DNA from 4 places in the Heyndrickxia vini genome. Region 3 is predicted to be linked to each of the others. Evidence: riboswitches for the same ligand, from Rfam matches in the RefSeq annotation. Region 3 holds a riboswitch; each other region holds the start of a gene.
What was found. A riboswitch is a leader RNA that binds a small molecule or an ion and turns the genes downstream of it on or off. The one in region 3 is predicted to bind S-adenosylmethionine.
Positions count from the first base shown of each region.

Region 1: it holds a riboswitch for S-adenosylmethionine, as region 3 does, so the genes downstream of both, metK (methionine adenosyltransferase) here and ssuE (NADPH-dependent FMN reductase) in region 3, are expected to answer to the same signal.
Region 2: it holds a riboswitch for S-adenosylmethionine, as region 3 does, so the genes downstream of both, I5776_RS19225 (SDR family NAD(P)-dependent oxidoreductase) here and ssuE (NADPH-dependent FMN reductase) in region 3, are expected to answer to the same signal.
Region 4: it holds a riboswitch for S-adenosylmethionine, as region 3 does, so the genes downstream of both, I5776_RS17960 (aliphatic sulfonate ABC transporter substrate-binding protein) here and ssuE (NADPH-dependent FMN reductase) in region 3, are expected to answer to the same signal.

Region 1 covers NZ_CP065425.1:1,301,951-1,306,676, forward strand. The annotation lists gene pckA (phosphoenolpyruvate carboxykinase (ATP)) at 1-1,192, opposite strand, end outside; SAM riboswitch class I at 1,433-1,621, shown strand; partial or broken gene metK (methionine adenosyltransferase) at 2,005-3,203, shown strand; gene asnB (asparagine synthase (glutamine-hydrolyzing)) at 3,688-4,726, shown strand, end outside.
Region 2 covers NZ_CP065425.1:3,866,925-3,871,650, reverse strand. The annotation lists gene I5776_RS19230 (Na+/H+ antiporter NhaC family protein) at 1-1,154, opposite strand, end outside; gene I5776_RS21700 (SDR family oxidoreductase) at 1,173-1,307, opposite strand; gene I5776_RS19225 (SDR family NAD(P)-dependent oxidoreductase) at 1,366-1,941, opposite strand; SAM riboswitch class I at 2,304-2,412, opposite strand; gene I5776_RS19220 (arylamine N-acetyltransferase) at 2,762-3,568, shown strand; gene I5776_RS19215 (CcdC protein domain-containing protein) at 3,592-4,098, shown strand; gene I5776_RS19210 (RNA polymerase sigma factor) at 4,242-4,726, shown strand, end outside.
Region 3 covers NZ_CP065425.1:2,348,391-2,353,116, forward strand. The annotation lists gene I5776_RS11760 (LLM class flavin-dependent oxidoreductase) at 1-1,328, opposite strand, end outside; gene ssuE (NADPH-dependent FMN reductase) at 1,359-1,904, opposite strand; SAM riboswitch class I at 1,987-2,090, opposite strand; gene I5776_RS11770 (ABC transporter permease) at 2,204-2,884, opposite strand; gene I5776_RS11775 (osmoprotectant ABC transporter substrate-binding protein) at 2,902-3,819, opposite strand; gene I5776_RS11780 (ABC transporter permease) at 3,829-4,482, opposite strand; gene I5776_RS11785 (betaine/proline/choline family ABC transporter ATP-binding protein) at 4,495-4,726, opposite strand, start outside.
Region 4 covers NZ_CP065425.1:3,592,445-3,597,170, reverse strand. The annotation lists gene I5776_RS17970 (ABC transporter ATP-binding protein) at 1-262, opposite strand, end outside; gene I5776_RS17965 (ABC transporter permease) at 277-1,119, opposite strand; gene I5776_RS17960 (aliphatic sulfonate ABC transporter substrate-binding protein) at 1,134-2,117, opposite strand; SAM riboswitch class I at 2,277-2,389, opposite strand; gene I5776_RS17955 (VOC family protein) at 2,553-2,948, shown strand; gene I5776_RS17950 (hydrolase) at 2,978-3,328, opposite strand; gene I5776_RS17945 (tetratricopeptide repeat protein) at 3,860-4,726, shown strand, end outside.

The DNA of each region.
Region 1 (4,726 bases), 1.0 Mb from region 3:
ATGGTGAACCGAAACAAGTAGAGAAAGTGGCTTCAGGAGAAGTAATTCCACGTTCGGTACCCGCTAGTTTGGATGTATACCCGCTAAGGAAATGATACATTGCCTGTTCTTTTGTTAATTTGCTGATCGGAGGTAATACCCCGAAAGCATCCGCTGTTAAAAAGACAATCGTTTGTGGGTGTCCTGCAATACTTGGTTCAATGATGTTGTCAATTGCTTGGATTTGGTATGCAGCGCGTGTATTTTCAGTTAATGTCGCATCATCATATAATGGTTCACGGGTCAATTCGTCCACCATGACATTTTCCAAAACTGCTCCGAATCGAATCGCATCATAGATTTGCGGTTCTTTTTCACGAGTAAGGCCGATACATTTTGCATAGCATCCACCTTCAATATTAAATACACCATTTGAAGACCATCCATGTTCATCATCACCGATTAAGCGGCGATTTGGATCAGCGGATAATGTTGTTTTGCCCGTTCCGGATAATCCGAAGAATAAAGCGACATCTCCTTCAGCACCTACATTTGCAGAACAATGCATCGGTAGAATATCATTTTGAGGTAAAAGATAATTCATGATAGAAAAAATACTTTTCTTCATTTCACCAGCATATTCGGTTCCGCCGATAAGAATAATTCGGCGTTCAAACGAAACAACGACAAATGTTTCTGAATTTGTGCCATCTGTTAATGGATCCGCTTTCACATTGGGAGCAGATAAGATAGTAAATTCAGCTTCATGGGTTTTAAGTTCCTCTTCGGTTGGACGGATAAATAATTGATGTGCAAATAAATTATGCCAAGCATATTCATTTACTACTTGGATTGGTAATTGAGTTCTTTTGTCAGCACCTGCAAATCCCTTAAAAACAAAAACTTCATTTTGCTCTTGTAGGTAATTAATCACCTTAGTATATAATTTATCAAATGATTCCTCAGAAATTGGTTGATTTACAGAGCCCCAATCGATTGCATCTTTTGTGGAAGCCTCTTCAACAATATATTTATCTTTAGGAGAACGGCCAGTATATTTTCCAGTTTCAGCACGGACTGCACCTGTAGATGTTAAGATTCCTTCTCCTCGTTTTAATACCTTTTCTACTAATTGAGGTACTGCTAATTGAGTAAGGATGTTTTTTCCGGCTAAAACATTTGTTAATGTATTTGAAAAAGTAACTGATTTCATTTATACTAACCTTCCTTTGTAAAAAATTTAAGTATCCTTTATTCGTTAATTAGTATAACACAATTATATAAATAGTCTATACTATATGTGCGTATTTTTTTAAAAATATATGAAATTGTTCAATTAAAATTATTTTCATTTCCACAATATAATAAGGAAGTCAATTGTACAAGTTTAAATGGAAAAATAATTTATTGACACCATCCAACAAATTGCGTATTATTTTACCTTGAACGGATACTCTTATCCCGAGCTGGTGGAGGGACAGGCCCAATGAAACCCAGCAACCGACATTCTATAGGTTAGTAACTTGGAAGTTAGAAACGGAAGCTGGCTTTGCCGGTTACTTCAAAATCTAACCTCTTACTTCTAACAGCTAGAGCGCACGGTGCTAACCTGAGGCAAGGTAAAATCCTTGAACGATAAGAGTGAAAGGCACGGGTAATGAACCTTTCCTCACATAGTACATATGATGGGGAAGGGTTTTATTCATTTTTAAATGATGTCTAGCGAAAGCAACCGGCCCCTCGAGATCAAATAACCTTCGACAATTGAAGTTAAAGAGCAAACTTCATTTGTGGGAAAGTTATAAAGCCAACTTTCCTTTTGGGAAAATCAAAAGGCAGATTTCCCCAGAACATTTGCTTGTCGGGGCTAATCAAGGTGCTTGCGCTTTTCTTATTTACCCACTTTCGAAACCTATGAACCGGATTTTAGCTTAGGATAAAATCTGTGGTTTATTTCATACTAATAGGGAATGAGTACCGTGAGGCGTAAAAATAGATAGCAATTTGTATTAGGGAGGAATAAAAATGACAAAAAAGCGTCGTTTATTCACATCTGAATCAGTTACAGAAGGACATCCAGACAAAATCTGTGACCAAATTTCAGATGCCATTTTAGATGCGATCCTAGAAAAAGATCCAAATGCCCGTGTAGCTTGTGAAACATCCGTTACGACAGGTCTTGTGTTAGTAGCAGGAGAAATTACTACTAATACATATGTCGACATTCCAAAAATTGTTCGTGGAACAATCAAAGATATCGGATATACACGTGCAAAATATGGCTTTGATTCGGAAACATGTGCAGTATTAACATCGATTGATGAACAATCAGCAGACATAGCTATGGGTGTCGATAAAGCATTGGAAGCACGCGAAGGCCAAATGTCTGAGGATGAAATTGAAGCAATCGGTGCAGGTGACCAAGGGTTGATGTTTGGCTTTGCTTGTAATGAAACGAAAGAGCTTATGCCTTTACCGATTTCTTTAGCACATAAGTTAGCACGTCGAATTTCAGAGGTTCGTAAAGAAGAAATATTGCCATATTTGCGACCAGATGCAAAAACACAAGTAACAGTAGAATATGATGAAAATGATCAACCGATCCGTATCGACACAATCGTCGTTTCTACACAGCATCACCCTGAAATTAGCTTAGAACAAATTCAACGAAATGTTAAAGAACATGTGATTAATCCAGTTGTTCCTAGTGAATTAATCGACGAAGAGACAAAATACTTTATTAATCCTACAGCCGTTTCGTTATTGGTGGGCCTCAAGGGGATGCAGGCTTGACTGGCCGAAAAATCATCGTTGATACGTATGGTGGTTATGCACGTCATGGCGGGGGAGCATTTTCAGGAAAAGATCCTACAAAAGTTGACCGCTCTGCCGCTTATGCTGCACGTTATGTCGCTAAAAACATTGTAGCTGCAGGATTAGCTGATAAATGTGAAGTCCAACTTGCCTATGCAATAGGGGTTGCTCAACCAGTATCCATTTCCATTGATACATTCGGTACAGGAAAAGCATCTGAAGATGTATTAATCGATGCCGTACGAAAATATTTTGATCTACGTCCAGCAGGAATTATCAAAATGTTAGACTTACGTCGCCCAATTTATAAACAAACAGCTGCTTACGGTCATTTCGGCCGTCATGACCTTGACCTTCCATGGGAAAGAACAGATAAAGCCGAAAACTTACGTAAAGAAGTATTAAAATAATAAAAGAGGCTTTTTGTAAAACGCTCATTTCTAAAAGATTGTTACTTTAAGCATATTAAGTGCAGAGTGGATTGGAGCGGAAGGAGCTTGACTCCTGCGGGACATAGAGGAAAAGTCGAGACCCCACAGGCGCGCAGGAGCGCCGAGGAGGCTCGACTTCCTCCCCGCGGAAAGCAAGCTCCTGTAGCGGAAAGGAACGGTATATTTCCAAAAACAACAAACAATACAAAAATGACCTTAATAAGCAAGTGGAGTTACAGTATTTGTAACTCCATTTGCTTTTGTTAAAATAGTATTCGCAGTTCTTACCAATAAAATATATATATTGTCTACTGCAAAAAGGAAAAAAAAATGATAGTATAATATGGTGTGAAAAATGTTGAATATTGCCCATTGCAGTAGCTCATTGGAATCACGACGAATATTAATATAAAATTGTAATAAATAAGTATGTTAATTTGGAATGGAGTAGGTGACATACATAATGTGTGGATTTGTAGGTTGTATACATGACAACGAGGTTGGATTAAGAGAAACAGACAGACAACTTTTTAAAAACATGAACAATATTATCACTCATCGTGGTCCCGATGATGATGGATTTTTTGAAGATGAACATATTCAATTTGGTTTCCGCAGATTGAGTATTATTGATATAGAAAGTGGACACCAACCTTTAACATATGAAAATGAACGTTATTGGATCATTTTTAATGGTGAAATATATAATTATGTGGAACTGCGAAATGAATTGGTTGAAGCGGGGTTAACTTTTGAAACGGCTTCTGACACGGAAGTTATTCTTGCGCTTTATAGTTACTATAAAGAAGAAGCGGTATCGAAGCTTCGGGGCATGTTTGCTTTTACGATTTGGGATAAACAGGAGCAGTTATTAATTGGAGCACGTGATCCTTTTGGTATCAAACCGTTTTTTTATAGAGAAGAAGAAGGACGCACATTCTTTGCTTCTGAAAAGAAAAGTATTTTGCTCGCAATGGAACATGAAGAATTAAATTATGAAGCTGCTCAACATTATATGACATATCAATTTGTTCCAGAACCAGAAACAATGACAGAAGGAATCAAAAAATTAGAACCTGGCCATTATTTTATTAAAAAATTGGGCAAACCAATGGACATCAAACGTTATTGGAAAGCATCTTTCCAACCTGTACAAAAATCAGAAGATGAATTTATAAAGGAAATTAGAGACGTCTTATTTGATTCTGTAAACGTTCATATGAGAAGTGATGTACCCGTTGGATCGTTCTTATCAGGTGGGATTGATTCTTCGATAATTGCTTCCATTGCTAAGCAATATCATCCAAGCATTAAAACATTTTCAGTCGGTTTTGAACACAATGGTTTCAGTGAAATTGACGTAGCAAAAGAAACCGCGGATAAACTTGGAGTTGAAAATATTAGTTATATTATCACTCCAGAAGAATATATGAAGGAATTGCCAAAAATTATTTGGCATTTAGATGATCCATTAGCAGATCCTGCCTGTGTTCCTTTATATT
Region 2 (4,726 bases), 1.5 Mb from region 3:
GGAACAATTCCTTGCCAGCAACTAGAAAATAGATCGAGAATACTTGCTGATTTTCTTCCATCAATTTCATATTCATCTGCGATATTTTTCGCTAATGGTCCAGTAATAATAATGGAAATCGTATTATTTGCTGTTGCGATATCCGCAACGCTCACTAAACTAGCAATCCCAAACTCGGCACCTTTTTTTGATCTAATTTTGCTAGTGACAAAGTGTAATAGATAATCAATTCCACCATTATATTTAATAATTTCAACTAAACCACCAATCAATATTGCTACAATTGCAATGTCTTCCATACTCATGACACCTTTGGCAACGGTTTGCAGAAATCCCAGAAAGTCATATGATCCATAAGCAATTCCGATGATGCCGGCAAAAATGGTTCCTCCCAGCAATACGATTAAAACATTGACTCCGAGTAGAGCGGCGACTAAGACAGCTACATATGGTAATACTTTGACCAATTCATACGGATGATCACCGGTAACACTTGCATGGTTTCCAAGGGTGATGATTCCAAGTAGGATGGCTGTAACAATGGCACCTGGCAAAACGATAAAGAAGTTCACTTTAAATTTGTCTTTCATTTGTGTTTGTTGTGTCCGTACAGCAGCAATCGTTGTGTCCGAAATCATTGAAAGATTATCGCCAAACATTGCTCCACCAATAACAGTAGCCATGGCTAATGCTGTAGGGATATCTGTTTGTGTGGCGATCCCTAACCCAATTGGCGCCAATGCAACAACCGTACCCATAGAAGTCCCCATTGAGGTAGAGATAAAGCAACCGATAATGAAAAGTCCTACCATTAATAAATTTGCAGGAAGCAACGATAATCCAAGATTGACCGTTGATTCAACCGCTCCCATTTCCTTAGCAACACCGGCAAAAGCTCCGGCTAAAACAAAGATGATACACATTAAAATAATATTTGAATGTCCAGCTCCTTTACAAAAGATATCAATCTTTTTAGATAATGATTCCTTCCTATTCATCAATAATGCGACTGTACCTGCAATAATGACCGCCACACTTAAAGGCATTTTGGAAAAATCATTTGCAAGAATTCCCGTTCCGATAAAAAGAAGTACAAAAATTAATAATGGTAATAGTGCGAGAAGACTTCCTTTTCTTTCTTGTTGTTTTGTCACATTAATTCCTCCTATTTCTTAGTTCATTGTCATTCCGCCAGTCACATTAATTCCTTGCCCTGTCATATAGTCGGAAAGTGTTGATGATAAGAAGACAACGACATTTGCAATATCTTGGGGTTTCGCGGTTCTGCCTAATGGGACCTGCGATATATCCTCTTCTTTAATTGCTTCAGCATTAAGTCCTCTTAACTCACCCCCTATGACTCTTTCATTTTTTTTTTTTCATATCGGTTTCTACAATACCTGGGCAAACTGCATTTACATTGATTTGGTCTTTGGCTAATTCAATCGCCATTACCTTCGTAAATCCTAAAACGGCATGCTTTGATGCTACATAGCTTCCCATTAAGCGGTATCCGTTTTTTCCAGCCTGAGATGAAATATTAATAATCTTTCCACCATCACCTTGTTTTTTTAGTACTTTTGCAGCTGCTTGACTACATAAATACACGCCTTTAGCGTTCACATCCATCACTCGGTCCCAATCAACCTCTTTAATATCAACGGCATAATCCATGGAGGAAATCCCTGCATTATTTACTAAAATATCTAGTCTTCCAAAGGATTCGATCACCGTTTCAACCATATTGTTGACTTGATCACTGTTTGTTACATCTGCTTGCACATAAAGTAATTGGTCCGTCGTTTGATGATGATTAATATTGATATCAACCGCCGCTACTTTTGCTCCGCAATCTAATAGTGCATCGACAATTGCTTTGCCAATCCCTTGTGTGCCACCTGTAACAATGGCAACTTTTCCAGTTAAATCTAAACAATACATAAAGAAACCTACACTCCTTGTTTATTATTCTTATAAGAATAATCGGATATGGTGATGAAATATTCTATGATTTTCTTCATTCCTTAAAAATAAAGGCTGTTTTCGTAAAGATTATTGTTTTGGGAATGATCCGTTCCTTTCCGCTACAGGCACTCGCTTTCCGCGGGGCTGGCGATGAGCCTCCTCATCGCTTCGCTCTTGCGGGGTCTCATCTGTCCAGCTGATCCCGCAGGAGTCTCGTACCTTCCGCTCCAATCCACTCTCCCGTTTAAATTTGTTGAAAGCAACAATCCTTTAGAAAAGAGCCAAAATAAAAGAGGCCACTCAATATAGAGAGGCCTCATCTAACAAGAAATCGTCCTCTCTTATCTTTCAAAACGAATGTTTTGCAGGATTTAGCACCGATTCATGATCATCATGAAAGGTTGCCGAGCTTCATAGGGCCAGTCCCTCCGCTACTCTTTATAAGAGATACAATATGAAATTAACGTTACATCTTATTTATTTAAATTACACAAATGGTTGAGAAAAGTCAATTTAAATTTTTTAAAACAAAAAATTCCGGCCATAAGCCGGACATAAAAGGGTTATAAAAAAGGGGTATTCAATCAACATAATTGTTGAAGGAAAAAGTTTGAAACAAGTTTCTTGTTTCCTATGTCTATAAATATATAGAGAAATAATTAAATTTCCCTTAATAAAATAGATTAACATTAAGTCTTTCTAACATATTATTCAATCATATTGCAGGATTTTTTACTTTTTGCGAGAATGAATAAAAGATATATTTTCTTAATGGAATAATGAAAGAGTGGTAAATGTGGAACAAACAATCGAGGACTATTTAAAATATTTAAAATTAGAGAAAGAAACTCCATCCTTAAATTATTTGCAGCGGTTGATACAACAACATTTATCACGAATCCCTTATGAAACATTTAGTAAGTTTCATTATTTTCAGGAGCGTTCAAACTATGTTCCCCCAATCGAGGTTTTTGTAGAAAATCTAAACGAAAAAGGGTGGGGAGGGACATGTTATACATTAAATATGAATTTTTCTCGCTTATTATCCCGATTAGGGTTTACTTGTTCATTAGTAAGAGTAAATCCGGGCCACTTAGCCATCATGGTGACGATTGGTCAAAGGCAATATTATGTGGATGTTGGTTATGGCTCACCAATTATGAAGCCAGTCGAGCTAGAAGCAAAAAGAAAACATGTTTTACATGGATTTGGTGAAGAAATTGCTTTTACCCAAAAAACGATGGATAAATTTGAAATAGATCGCCGTTCGAATGGAAAATCCTTTGTAAAAAAGGAAATCGAGTGGACACCATTATCTGAAAAAGACATTATTGAAGATATTCAACAATCCTATTTTGATCATGATGTAAATACAACGATGAGAAGAATTTCAGCTGTCCGATTTAATGGACATGAATGCTATTTTTTAAGAGATCACACGATTAAGGTGATGACCTACCGGAATATCCGTGAAATTCAAATGAGGGATTTTGATAAATGGAAAACAACGGTCCAAGAGGTATATCAGATCGATGAACATTCAATTTATGAATCTGTCCAATTTCTTAAAGAACGAGGGGTAGTTTTATTTAAGAAAAGTTAATACAAGGAAAAGAAGGTGTAGCATTGCACATTCAACCACAGTTTTTATATTCTATTCTGCTTATTGGATTTATACTTTATCGAAGGATTAAGCGATCAATTGGATTTCAGCCATTAAGAAAGCGAAGACTTATTGTCCGGATTACGCTATTTTCTATTTTATTGATTTTGTTACTTTTTACGAGCGCTATACATCCTATCTCATATTTATATGATTTAGTAGGCATTGGATTAGGGGTCATCCTATTATTGTTTGCCGTAAAACATAGCACGTTTGAACAGAAGAATGAGATTCTATTTTACCGTACACATATATGGATTGAATCACTTATTCTATTTCTGTTTTTAAGTAGGTTTTTATATCGAATGATTGAAGTGTATAATTTGTCAAAAATACAACCACAAATGGATCCACAAACATTTGGGAAAGATCCACTTACATTAGCTGTCTTTTTTATTCTAGCGGTTTATTACATTGGATATTATTCTTTCATTTTAAGAAAAAGTAAATCAATTAGTCGTGTATTCTAATAATACTAGCCTCTGTTTCGGGGGCTAGTTTTTTTACTATAAAACCTTCTTTTTATGGAATTCTGAATTTTTTTTATTCAGCTGTAGGGGTCAGGGGATGGTTTGTCGTTTATGATGGTAGGTAGAAAGGGGGGAGAGATGTTTTGGATGACTTGCTTATTGAAAAAGTGAAATGTGGCAATGATCATGCTTTTCGAGTATTGGTTGAAAAGTATCGACTACATATTTTTCACACGACACTAGCGATTCTACGGAATCAACACGATGCTGAGGATGCAGCACAAGAAGTGTTTTTGAAAGTCTATCATTCTCTCCCCAAATATAAGAATCAAGGGTTTAAAACATGGATTACTAGAATTGCTGTGAATCATTCAATTGATATAAAAAGAAAACAGGTGCGGGGACAGGAGGACAAAAAGGTTGAATTTCGGCCTGAGGTGCTGCTAGCCTCAACAAATATTGAGGAAATTGTGTTATTAAAGGAAAAACAAGATTTTATTAGCAAACGCCTCGATGAGCTTCCCGAAAATTATCGTGAGGTAGTAGAAGGATTTTACATAAAAGAAAAAACGTATCAGCAAATGTCTCAGGAGCAAAAGGTACAGGTGAAGACGATTGAAACGAAGCT
Region 3 (4,726 bases):
CTGGCTGGATGATGTTCATTTAAATAATCATTTCCAAATAAATTTTTACGGAATGTCCCTTCTTCATAACTTTTTCTGACTAATCCACGCTCTTGTAGAATGGGTATGACATATTCTACGAAATCTTCAAACGTTCCAGGGGTAATCGCATAGGCAATGTTAAAACCATCTACTCCCGTTACTTCTACCCATTCTTCCAATGAATTTGCAACTGTCGTTGGCGAACCTACAATAACTGGGCCTAAACCTCCAACACCAACAAATTCTGCTACCTCCTCTACAGTGAACTCAGTGTATGATTTCAACGCTGACTGAATAGCATCGTTATTCACATATTGAATTTTTTCTTTTGGATCAAGTTCATCCAAATTCAGTCCCGTCCATCCTCCAACTAAAGATAGTGCACCTTCATAGCTAGCGTATTTTTTGTAATCATCATATTTCGCTTCCGCTTCTTCCTGTGTTGGGGCGACAATTGGGGTGATAAGGGTAAGAATCTTTATTTCTTCTGGTTTTCTTCCCGCTCGAATAGCTTCTTCTCGAAAATCTTGAACAGTCTTTTTTGCACTTTCCATTGTAGTTGCACCAATGAAAACTAACTCTGCATGCCTTACCGCAAATTTTCTGCCTCTAGAGGATGCACCGGCTTGAAAGATAACAGGCGTTCTTTGAGGTGAAGGTTCACATAAATGTGCACCGGGCACTTTATAATAGGATCCGTCATGTTCAATATCATGAACTTTACTCGGATCAGTATAAATGCCCTTTACTTTATCTACAATAACTGCGTCATCCTCCCAACTCGCTTCCCATAATTTGTAGACTACATCCATATATTCATCAGCAATATCGTATCTGTTATCGTGGCTAATTTGTTTATCAAGACCTATATTTAATGCTGCACTATTCAAATAGGAGGTTACTACATTCCAGCCAATGCGACCTTTCGTTAAATGATCTAAAGTAGACATTCTTCTGGCAAACGTATATGGATGTTCGTAGCTTGTTGAAGCCGTTAATCCAAATCCTAAATGTTTTGTTACTTGAGCCATAATCGGAACGACAAATGCCGGATCGTTTACCGGTACTTGTGCACCTTGGCGAACGGCAGGATCCCTTGAGCCTTGATAAACATCATAAGTACCTAACACATCAGCTAAAAATATAGCATCAAAACACCCCTTTTCCAAAACCTGTGCAGTATGTGTCCAATATTCTGCATCTTTATAAGTGGAGGATCGATCATCTGGGTGTGACCATAAACCGGGGGATTGATGACCCGCACAATTCATATCAAAAGCATTTAGATAGATTCTTTTTTTAACCATTTTCATACCTCCTTAAATTTTTTATAAAGATTATGCTGTAAATTGTTTTAACTGTTTAATGGACTTAACAAATCCATCAACCTGTTCAGACAAACGTTGAATCGAATCAATATGTGTAAGAGGATTCCGTTTGTTTGATTTATCAATAGCACTATCTAAAATATAAATTCCTTGTAATGGATTTCCTTTCAATGTTGTGATGAGTGGTTTTAATGCATAATCAAGAGCGAGTAAGTGTGCACCACTGCCACCTACCATTACAGGAAAAACCGGTTTGCCCTTAAGTATTCTTTCAGGCAATAAATCAATTAATGTCTTTAATACACCGGTATAGGACGCTTTATACACAGGTGATCCGATAATGACTCCATCTGCATTTATAATCGTTTGTGCCAAATGATCAATATCCGGACTGTCATAACGGCTATTTACTAAATCTAGAGGTGAGAAATCGACAACTGAAGAATACGCAACAGTAATTCCTTCCTTTTCTAATAAAAATTGAACATGTTTTAACACAAGATCTGTCCTGGATTTATCAGATGGGCTCCCACATAAAATTACTACTTTACTCATTTTACTAACCTTCTTTCTTTTCATATTTTTTCAAATAAAAAGTCCTCTTTTCAAAAGAAAAGAGGACTCCCCAGTGCGTCTACTCTTATCTTCCAAGCGAATGCTTGCTGGAATTAGCACCTTTCTACCTAAGTAGAGGTTGCTGAAGCTTCATCGGGCCAGTCCCTCGGCTTCTCTGGATAAGAATTATTAAGTTTTGTTAATCATAATATTTGAACATTTAATTTGTCAAGATTAATTCTGACCTTTTTTATAAGAATTATAAGATTTATAGTTTAAGCTACAAATTCTATTACATATTATGCAGCTTCCTTCATTTCTACCTTCACTTCTTTTTTCTTTTTAACAGGAGATAAAATTCGTTCTAACCAGCCCATCAAGAAGTCTGCAGCTACTGCCATTAATGCAGTTGGTATTGCGCCGGCTAATATTATCGAAGATCCATTCGTCACATTCGTACCGCGCACAATAATATCACCTAGTCCACCTGCTCCGACAAATGTACCTATCGTAGCAATTCCAATTGCGACAACTAGAGCGTTTCTGAGACCTGCCATAATTACGGATAATGAAAGAGGCAGTTCAACCATTCTTAGTATTTGAAATTTCGTCATCCCCATCGCTTTTCCGGACTCTAACAGGAATTGATCGACATTGACGATTCCTGTATAGGTGTTCTTTAAAATTGGCAAAAGCGAATATAAAAATAATGAAAGGACTACTGTATTCGTCCCTAATCCCATAACTAGCATTAGGACCGATAACATCGCTAAGGCAGGAATCGTTTGGATAATATTTGCAAGTGAAATTACCCACGTACTAAGCCTGCGGTATCGAGCAATTATGATTCCCAGCGGAATGGCAACAATCGCAGCGAAAATCACGCCATACGCTGACATCAAAAAATGTCGGTAAAACTGTTCCCAAACATAGCCACCATTATTGGCATAATAATCAAATAATCCTTGTATTGTATTCAAGTCAAACACCTCCAGCCTTACTCAAAATAGTTATTTTCCTCTAAGAACTTTTTAGCGACGGTAGAAGGCTCTTTCATTTTTCCATCGCTTTCATAATTTAATTGCTGCATTTTTTTCGTACTAATCTTTCCAACCAGCTTTTGTAAGATTCCTTTTAATTCAGGATGTTTTTTTAATACATCATTTCTAGCGACAGGCGATGCATCGTAAGGAGGGAAGAAATGTTTATCATCCTCCAGTACCTGAAGATTATATGCATTAATCCGGCCGTCTGTTGTATAAGCTAAAACGACATCCATTTTTCCGCTTTGAACCGCTTTATAAACGAGTCCGATTTGCATTGGGAAGGTTTGACCAAATTCAAAGCCATACTCCTTCACAAAACCTTCGTAGCCATCTCCTTTTCGTTTTAACCATGAATTATCAACACCTAAACTCAAGTCTTTCACCATTGGTTCTAATTGGGAAACTTTTGATATATTATTTTTTTCGGCAAAGTCTTTCGTTACAGTAAATGCATATGAATTGGCGAATCCATATGAATCAAACCATGTCTGATCAAATCGTTTATCAAATTCCTTTTGAACAATTTTCAATGCCTTTTTAGGATCATTTACTGGATCCATCCCAAGAGCACCCGGCAAATCCGTCCCTGTATAGCGTGCTGCGGAGATATCAACATCCCCGTTAAGCATTGCTTTATGCAGTACGATGGATGAACCTAAATTGTTCACTAAATCCACCTTTAAATCCGTATAATGTTCAATCATTAATTTTTCCATATATCCAAGAATTTGTGTTTCAGTTGTTGTCACCATACCAATCGAAATCGACTTATCTGAAGATGCACTTAAACCAGGTAAAGAGCATCCACTGATGATCAATGAGATTGACAAAACGAAGACGACAAACCATTTTCGTTTTTTCATACTAATGCTCCTTCCTTATGCAGCTTGTTCTAATTTTCGTATCCCTTTTGGTGTTGCCCAATTTTCTAGTTTTCCTAATAAAAGATCGACAAGCAAAGCGAGTATAGTTACTGGGACTGCCCCTGCAATAATAAACTCTGTTTGATATAAATTAAGGCCACTAAATATATAATCACCAAGCCCACCTGCACCGATAAAGGCAGCAAGTGTTGCCCATCCTATTAAATAAACGGTAGACAATCGAATACCAGCCATAATAACCGGTATCGCTAATGGAATTTCGACATAGCGAATCCGTTCCCATCCAGTCATACCCATCCCGCGACCTGCCTCAAGCAAGTTTCGTTCGATCCCTTTGACACCAATATACGTGTTTCTCAAGATGGGTAGGACTGAATAGAAAAATAACGCAACAATTGCGGGTACCTTTCCAACACCTAGAATTGGAATAAAAAAGGCTAAAATAGCGAGACTCGGAAAGGTTTGAATGACACCAGCAATTCCCATAATTACTCCTGCTAATTTCGGCGTTCTTGTTAAGGCAATACCTACTGGCACGGCAACAATAATCCCGAGAAAAACAGCAATGATAGAAATATAGAAATGCTGCCATGTTTTAAATAATAACTCGCTCCAATTACTAGTTAAAAATTGTATAATGCTATCCATATAGTTCCCCTCCTAGCCTACATTTTTCGTTTCAATCTCCTCTTGTACATCACCCCAAATAGAATCATAAACAATATCTACTAAACTAGCTCTAGTAACAATCCCAACTAAACGTTTACGACGGTCGACTACTGGAACATATTTCATTCCCATAATTAATATTTTTCGAATCGTATCACGGACTAATGTTTCTTTTTCAACGGCAAAGAATTCCGTTTCTAATACGTCTGCCACTTGAACCATT
Region 4 (4,726 bases), 1.2 Mb from region 3:
CGAAACTAATATTATCAACAACATCCAGCCAAGGCATTAGCCGTGGTTCTTGAAAGACCATTCCAATCGCCGCAAGGTCTAGGTCAAGCGAGCCTTTAAAGTTAGAATCAAGTCCAGATAGGACACGTAATAATGTGCTTTTTCCGCAGCCACTTGTACCAATAATGCCAATAATTTCTCCTTTCTGAATCGAAAAGGAGATGTTTTGAAAACCAGTTTTCCCCTGATTAAACGTACGTGAAATATTTCGAACCGCCAGCATCGTTGAAATCCCCCTTAGTTTTGGTTAGAAAGACTGTCTTGCCATCTAAGTGATCGATCTTCTATTTTTTTGAGAATGGAATCCGTAAGTTTCCCGAGTATCGCGAATAACAAAATACTGCCTAAAACGAGCTGGGGTGAATACGTGTTTTGACCGACGAATAATAAATAGCCAAGCCCTTTACTTGCCCCCATAATTTCAGCGGCTACGACGAACATCCAGCCAAGTCCCAGCCCACTGCGAATTCCGACAAGAAATGAGGGAAGTGCCGCAGGGAGGATGATCTTACGAATAATTTTATAAGGTGAAAAATGATAAATTCTGCCGACCTCAATAAGTTTGCGGTCGACCCCTTGAATTCCGGATACCATATTTAAGTAGACAGGAAAGAATACACCAACTGCAATGAGTATAATTTTTGATGTTTCACCTATTCCCATCCATAAAATAAAGAGTGGTACCCATGACAAAGATGGGATCGACCGAAAGGCTTGAATAATTGGATCAAACAGACTCTCAAATAGTTTAAAATAACCTACAATAGATCCTAGTAAAATAGCGAAGAATGTTCCTATAAAAAACCCAGCAAATACGCGATATAACGTCGCCCCGGTATGCTCCCACAGCGTTCCTTCCCGTGCCATGTCATAAATTCCTTTAAGGATGATAGATGGAACCGGGAGTAGGTGTGCCTCAATCAGTCCCATCCTTCCGGTGATTTCCCAAAGTAAGAGGAGGATGAAAGGGATAATGCTTCCTATTATCCACTTCCTTTTGCCTTTTTTCTTACTTAAAGTTAGTTTTTTAGAGGTATCTCTTCTTCGTACCAATCTTACTTTTTCACTTTGCTCAATCATCTGCCCCGCCTCCTTTATTGATTAATTACCTTTTTCGCATATTTTGGCGTAATCAGCTCATTTACGAGCTTTTCAATATTAAGAGTATCCTTTAAAACTTTCATTTCTTGAAGAATCTTCCCAGCTGCTTGAATCGTTTCAACTTGCTCATTTCCAGGAGTAGGAGAAGAGAAATCATTTCTTTCTAGCTCTTTTTTTGCGACATCACTATCAATTTTTGCTTCCTTTGCAAGAATTCCAGCGGTTTCATCGGGATGCTCAATCGCCCATTTTCTTGCTTGCTCATACGCTTCAATCACTTTTTCAACATATTTAGGGTATTGATCAGCAAACTCCTTTCGGACATTTAATGTTCCATAGCTATTGTAATTTGGTTGACGATAAAATAGGTTTGCTTTCGATTCCAGTTCTAGTTTTGCCATATGTGGATCCAATCCTGCCCAAGCAGTGACTTCACCAGACTGTAATGCACTTGCACCATCACTATGTTGAAGATTGACAATTTCAATATCATTTGGTGATAACCCATTCTCCTTTAATGCACGAAGCAGAAAAATATACGGGTCGGTTCCAATAGTTGCGGCAACCTTTTTTCCTATTAAATCAGCTACTGATTGAATGGATGGATCAAGTGTAACCAGAGCGGTCCATTCTGGTTTTGAATAGATATAAATGGATTGAATAGGTGACCCGTTTGCTTTCGCCATTAGTGCAGCTGCACCAGCCGAAGAACTAAAATCCACACTTTTTGAGTTTAAAAACTCGAGTGCTTTGTTGCTACCTTGACTTAGAACAAATTCGATATCAATCCCTTCCTTTTTAAATAATTTTTCCGCAAAACCTTTGTTTTTTAAAACAAGACTTGTTGGCGAGTAAAATGCGTAATCCAAAATAATTTTTTTAGGTTTTTTATTTTCCCCACTTGCACTACTGGAGCATCCTGAAAGCACACCAAAAATTGTAATGATGCTTAAACAAAAGATAAAATACTTTTTCATTTAAATGACCCCCTTATTTAATTTTATTGATAGGATTACTTGGAATTTGGTATGTAGATTCTGCGAAGTGTAAAAAATGAATGATAGGTGAGAGAAGAAGAGGTGGAAAAATAAATAAGCCCTCTTCCAATAAGAAGAGGGCGAAAAGTAATGGTCCTCCTCTTATCTTCCAGATCATCATGGATCTGTAGGATGTAGCACCTTTTCAAGCAAATCGCTTGAAGGTTGCCGGGCTTCATAGGGCCTATTCCCTCCGCCGCTCTCAATAAGAGTGTATTCGATTTTTAATTGCTGTCCAGCTAGAGTGTCTTCAACAAGGAGCTTTACGCTTTTTAATTGCGTTGTATCTGTGATGAAGTATAAAATAAGTTGAATAGGAAGTCAATTAGTTTTTTTAATTTTTTTACAATGCAGAAAATTGGTAGGAGGATACAAATGAAAAGGATAATCCCACATATTACAATTGAAAATTGCAAGGAAGCTATAGAATACTATGCCGAAGTATTAAATGGTGAGATTGGACATACTCAACTCGCCGACGGAATTGAAATGTTCAAAGGACATGAAGGAAAATACATCCATGCAGAACTCCATTTTCCTAATGGGTTTGCCATTTATTTTAATGATGTATTTGGGAATGAGCCAATCTATGGGAATAATATTGAAATTGGACTCGAATTCGAAAGTGATGAGGAAATCAAGCAAGTATATGACGCAATTTCCAAAGAAGGGGTAGTAAAAATGGAGCTGCAGCAAACATTTTGGAATGCTACCTATGGAAAAGTACAGGACAAATATGGAGTTACGTGGGAATTGAATTATCGAAAATAAAGGGGATAGAAAGGCATCCCCTTTTTAATCTACTTAAAGTTTTCTAATCCCTTAGATTGGGTGTCATCATTCAATATTCCATTATTAATTATATATTGACGTGCTTCTTCATTCCCTAATTGATAGATCATTTGATAAACTTCAGTAAGAATTTGATCATATTTATGATTTTCGGAATCATGGTGATATTCAAGGAAAGGAATATGGGCCCGTGCATATGTTTCTAAATCAGCAGCATATAACTTTTTGAAAAGCTCTTTAAGCTGAGAAATTTCTTTATGGTTAGCAGTAATTTCAAATTGTTGATTTGTTTCAATTGGAGTGTCTAATATTTCACCATTGGTGATATCAATATAATATTTTCTGCTATTCGACTCCATACATTTCATCTCCTTAAGTTTTTTTTTTATAAAACTATCGGTAGCTCCAAAAAAGAAACTTAAAGATGTTTTACCACTAATTTGTCCTCATTAATCATTATTAAGATGTAATGTTAAAATTGATTCTCATCAACTTCCCCATTAATTACTTTAAAGGATATATGAAATATATGTAAGACCGTTTTGGGCAATTAATGACCCTTTTCGAAAGATTGTAGCTTTAAACAATAGTAAAAGCGCAGAGTGGAGCGGAAAGGAACGGTTTATTGTTTATCCACAAAAATATACCAAACACAGGTGCCACCAAAGTACAAATATTCAGCAATATTAAAAGTATTACTTATGTCTCTTGTGCCTGTATCAAAAATGAAAGTAAAATGAAATTTATTGCAAATGTTCATTTGTTAAACTATAAAAATAGAGTTTAGCTACTTGCAGGAAAAGTTTTAATACTGTAACAAAAGGGAAGCATATTTACATATTCTGTCGCATTAATTGATTATGTAAATATGTATTATCGGAGGATATAATATGACTTTTGAAGAGTTATTAATTGATAAAATGTATTATAAAAAAACATTTATGAAAGAGAATGAATTCGACCATCCAATTCGAATCCTTGGTGAAGCATACATGGCGGAACAGCAAAATGAGCTAGCTGAATTATCGTATATTCGTTTCGCCCAAGGAGAAGTGTATTTTCATAATAAAGACTTTGAATCTGCCATTTTTAAATGGGAAAATATCGAAAATGAATTAGAGCCATGGGCGAAAAAAAATATGGCAGATGCCTATTTTGAATTAAGCCTGTACTCTACTGCTGAAGAAATATACCGTTCAATCGTTTCTGATTCCCCAATATTAACGACGGAAATTTCGATTATGCTTTTCTCTATTTATAATGTGCAGGGAGACATGGGAAAAGCGGTTGATACAATTAAGGAAGCTGTCGCCTATAATCCTGATTACAAAAATCTAACAGACATAGCACGCGATTTTTTTGAAAATCAGCAGGATTGGGCAAATGCAGTAGAACTAGCTGTGAACGAAGCAATAAGAACGGATTCTGCAAAATGGTTTGAGGTACTCATTTCCTATAGTTTGGATGAAAAAACAAACCGATTTGCACCAAGTTATTTTAGTAAAGTCCTAGTTTCGTTATATATAGAAAATCAAAGATTGTTTGAATCATTTGTTTCCTCGCTATGGAAAGGTTATCGAAATGAAGCAAAAGATGTTTACCTAACTTGGATTAAAGAGATTAATCATATCCTTATAAATATCGAGGACCGTCGTAATGGAAATTGGCATGAATTATCCGCTCTATTTGCGGAGTCATATTCGGAGCTATTAAATGGGCAGCTTTTATTAAAAGATTTATCATTGATGGTGCCGGAA